DNA from 2 places in the Streptomyces sp. NPDC008001 genome. Region 1 is predicted to be linked to the other one. Evidence: riboswitches for the same ligand, from Rfam matches in the RefSeq annotation. Region 1 holds a riboswitch; the other holds the start of a gene.

Region 1 (2,194 bases):
CCGCCGCGCCCCTCGTGGCGGCGCCCCTGCACACCCTCCGCGCCACCGTCGCGGCCGCCCTGGCCGCGGTGGCGGTCGCCGTCGGTCTCGCGCTCTACCACCGGCCGTCCGGCACCGGTGAGGCGCTGTCCGAGATCGCCACCATCGCCACCATCGGCACGGTCGCCCTGGTCGCCCTGGGCATCAACCGCATCGCCCGTCGCAGTGACCAGCAGCTCGCTTCCGCCCGCGGCATCGCGGAGGCGGCCCAGCGCGCCGTCCTGCCCGCGCCCCCGTCCCGGATCGGCGGCCTGCGGGTGGCCGCGCGCTACGTGGCCGCGCAGGCCGACGCCCGGATCGGCGGCGACCTGTACGCGGTCCAGGACACCCCGCACGGCGTGCGCGTCATCGTCGGCGACGTCCGCGGCAAGGGCCTCGGCGCGGTCGAGGCGGTCGCCGTCGTGATCGGCGCCTTTCGCGAGGCGGCCGAGCAGGAGCCCACGCTGGAGGGGCTCGCGGGCCGGCTGGAACGCGCGCTGCAGCGCGAGGGCAGGCGGCGCGGGAACCTGGACCAGTACGAGGGCTTCACCACGGCCGTCCTCGTGGAACTGCCGCCGGGGAAACCCGTACTCCGCCTGCTGAACCGCGGCCATCCGCCGCCGCTCCTGCTGCACGCCGACGGCAGGGTCGGCGTCGCCGATCCCGCCGTGCCTGCACTGCCGCTCGGGCTGGGGGAGCTGGGGGTGTGGCCGGACCGGGCGGAGGAACGGGAGTTCCCCGCGGGCGCGACGCTGTTGCTGATGACGGACGGGGTGACCGAGGCCAGGGACGCCGACGGCGCCTTCTACGACCCGCGCGCCGGGCTGACGGGACGGCAGTTCAAGAACCCCGAGGCGCTGCTGGACTGCCTGGTCGCGGACGTGGCCCGCCATTCGGGCGGTCAGGCCGCTGACGACATGGCCCTGTTGGCGATCCGGCGCGGCGAGCGAATCGAACAGCATTTCGTGGAAAGCATCGACAGGTTCCGTGGGCGGACGTCCTGTGAAGACCTGTCGGGACGGCCCGGCGGATTCCGGCTTTCGGCTTGGAAACCACCCGGCGCGTCTATTAACGTTCGATAACGGAGCGCGGTCGTCGCAACCGCCGCAAGAGGCGGTGCACCGTGCGCCTTCGCCGAATCCCGCGGGCACAGCACCACCTGATACACCGGCAAGTTCTGGGAACCGGGGAACCACCACCCTGGGGTGAATCGGGCCGCACGCGGCTCGTAGGAGACCTTCCTGCTCCGAACCCGTCAGCTAACCCGGTAGGCGAGAAGGAAGGAAAGGAGTGCCTCCGTGGCATCCAACGAGCCTGACCGCTACGAGCCCGGGGACTACGACCCGCCGCTGGTGCCCGCGTACGCACCGCCGTACGAGCCGGAGGCGGCGGAGCGGGCAGAGTGGGCGGAGCGGGCGGAAGAGGCTGCGTACGAGGGGTCGTACGAGTCGTACGAGCGGCGTTACAAGCAGGGTTACGAACCGCAGGGCCGGGCGGCGGCCGAGGCGGCAGCCCCGTACGAACCCTCCGCCTTCAGCGCTTTCGGCGCGGGCCGCGGGCGCCACCGCGTCGTGAAGCAGCGCGGCGGCACGATGGCCCGCAGCGGTGCCGTGCTCGGCGCGGGCGTCATCGCGGCGGTCGGCGCGGGTGGCATGGCGCATGCGCAGGAGCGTCCCGCGGCCTCCATATCCATGCCCGACCTGGCGCAGTTGCCGGGTGTGGGCTCGTTCTTCGCGGGGAGCGCGGCGGGGGCGGTGGACTCGGCGGACTTGGCGGCTCCGGTGGATTTGGCGGGTCCGGTGGATCCGGCCGACTTGGCCCGGTCCGTCGCCGAGGAGAGCGCGGCGGCCGCTTCGGAGGCGGCGGAGCGCGCGGCGATGGCGGGTGAGGCGCTCCGGGCGAGGCTCCTGGAGCAGGCTGACCACCAGCAGGCCGACTACCAGCAGGTCGATCATCAGCAGGCCGACCACCAGCAGACGCACAAGACCCAGGGGTCTCATACGCCCCAGAAGTCCCAGGGGAGCCATAAGAGCCAGGGGATTCATAAGAGCCAGAAGGTCCAGGGGACCCACAAGAGTCAGAAGGTCCAGGGGACTCATAAGAGCCGGGAGACCCATAAGAGCCAGCGGCCGGAGAAGAGGACCAGGCCCGCCTGGGCCAAGCCCGCGCACGCCCC
Region 2 (2,194 bases), on a different contig from region 1:
GGCGCTGCTCGGTGGCGTCGTAGCCGACGAGCTCCGGGCCGATCTGCTCGATGACGGCCAGGACGGCCTTCTCGACGCCCTTGCCCATGTAACGGTTCTTGTCACCGTCACGGAGCTCGATGGCCTCGAAGGCGCCGGTGGAGGCGCCGGACGGCACGGCGGCACGGCCCGTGGAGCCGTCGTCGAGGCCGACCTCGACCTCGACCGTGGGGTTGCCTCGCGAGTCGAGGATCTCGCGAGCTACGACGACGTCGATGGACGGCACGAGGGTCTCCTTCGTGTGTGTCTGAGGTTCTGCAGCACGAGCCTAACGGGCGCCGGAGGCTCGGCTCGCCGTTGGACCGTGTTTCCGGGATGAGAAATCCGAAAAAGCAGCAAAACCATCACAAACGCTGAGATCACCGTACGAGTGATGAATTGTCCGGAAAACGGCAAAGAAAGGCGGCCCACTCGCGTGGGCCGCCCCCGTCAGCTCGGTCAGCTGAGGTGCAGCTTCTGGCCGACGAAGATCACGTCGGCGTCCTGGACGACGTCCTTGTTGCGGTCGTACAGCTTCTGCCAGCCGCCCTTGACGTTCTTGGCCTCGGCGATCTTGGAGAGGGTGTCGCCCTCCTTGACCTCGTACTCGCCGTCACCGACCTTGTAGGACTGCGGAGCGGTGTGCTTCGGCGCGGCCTGCTTCGGGGCCGGGGTCTCGTCCTGCTCGGCGGCCTGCGGGGCGGTGTGCTTCGGCGCGGCCTTCTTCGGCGCGGCCTGGCGCTCGCTGCGGTCCGCGTGCGACTTGCCCGACACCGAGCCGCCGGAGCGGGAGGACTTGGTGTGGGAGCCCGAACCCGGGTCGACGTCGGCCTTCGCGCCGCCGGACGACAGGTTGCCGGCACCGGCGCAGCCCCAGGCGCCCGGGCCCTGCATGGCCAGCAGCCGCTCGGCCACGGCGATCTGGGCGCCCTTGGAGGCGTGGTCGGCGCGGTCGGCGTACTTCTGGCCGCCGGCGGCGTTCCAGGAGGACTGCGAGAACTGCAGGCCGCCGTAGTAGCCGTTGCCGGTGTTGATGGCCCAGTTGCCACCCGACTCGCACTCGGCGACCTTGTCCCACGTCGAGACGGACGCGGCGTTGGCGGAGGTGGCGACCATCAGCGGGGCGGCAACGGCTGCGCCGGTCACACCGGCGAGCGTGATGATTCGAGCGGCCTTGGACGGACGACGGTGCTTGCCCTTGGACATGAGTCGTTTCCTCACCGACGCCTACGAGGTGAGCTGTCGGGTTCGGGCTGTGAGTTCGCCCGGCTTCGCGTGCCTGCTCTGCGAGCACGCTCGGCTTCACCCCTAGCCGGTCCCGGACCCGCGGCCTTCGGCCGAGGAGCCGTTTCCGGCGCCTACCTTGGTTCCCCCGCTCCTGCCTACGGCGCTTGCGCGACGACTCCACCGGCCGTCGGCAGGATTCGGCGTGACGACCGTGGTGCTCGCGGTGGCGAGCGGTCACGACGGTAAACACAGTCGCGGCATGGGTTCAAACCCCTCTTTCCAGCCACAGTTGCCCCTTGTTACCCAGGGAAACATGATGTTTCCGCAGGTAGAAGGGGGTTTGCCAAGTTGGGGAAGGCGGCATTCCGCCAACTGGCAAAGAGACCCATGTCTCACTTTCGACTGGAACGGACATTCGCCGCGAACTACCGGTCTATTTACCGACCTCAAGCCTCTGACCAGGACGGATCAGGTCAGGATCGGATCCGACCACTTTCTCATTGCGGTGGTAGAGGGACTGCCAACCACCGTTGACCGCTTGCTGTTCGGCGATGACTGACAAGTTGTCACCGGGACGCACGGTGTAGCCGGTGGCCGTGGGACTACCGGTGCGGCCCTCGCCGCCGCCGCGCGATGAACGACCGTCGTCCGAACGTGACGGGTCGGCACGATGCTTGCCCGTACCGGCTTCCACGCCGTCCGACGCCTGCCCCGCCGCCGAACCGGAACCGTCCGGAGTGCCCTGGGACGGCGTCGCGGGAGTCGTGGGGATCGAGGTCGGGTCGTCCGAGGGGGACGAGGAGGGCTTGCGGTGGCGGCCTTCCTGAGTATCGCCCGACGCGTCGTCACCGGGCTTGTCGCTCGGTCCAGTGGTTCCCGGAGCACTCGGCGAGGCGTCGTGCGACGGGCTGCCGGACGGCTTGCCGGAGGGGCTGCCCGACGGCCGGTC

The links. A riboswitch is a leader RNA that binds a small molecule or an ion and turns the genes downstream of it on or off. The one in region 1 is predicted to bind cyclic di-AMP.
Region 2: it holds a riboswitch for cyclic di-AMP, as region 1 does, so the genes downstream of both, ACFZCD_RS29660 (transglycosylase family protein) here and ACFZCD_RS05065 (M23 family metallopeptidase) in region 1, are expected to answer to the same signal.

What each region holds. Positions count from the first base shown of each region.
Region 1 covers NZ_JBIBIZ010000002.1:30,095-32,288, reverse strand. The annotation lists gene ACFZCD_RS05070 (PP2C family protein-serine/threonine phosphatase) at 1-1,100, shown strand, start outside; cyclic di-AMP (ydaO/yuaA leader) riboswitch at 1,141-1,307, shown strand; gene ACFZCD_RS05065 (M23 family metallopeptidase) at 1,317-2,194, shown strand, end outside.
Region 2 covers NZ_JBIBIZ010000011.1:321,892-324,085, reverse strand. The annotation lists gene eno (phosphopyruvate hydratase) at 1-265, opposite strand, end outside; gene ACFZCD_RS29660 (transglycosylase family protein) at 478-1,224, opposite strand; cyclic di-AMP (ydaO/yuaA leader) riboswitch at 1,228-1,418, opposite strand; gene ACFZCD_RS29655 (transglycosylase family protein) at 1,679-2,194, opposite strand, start outside.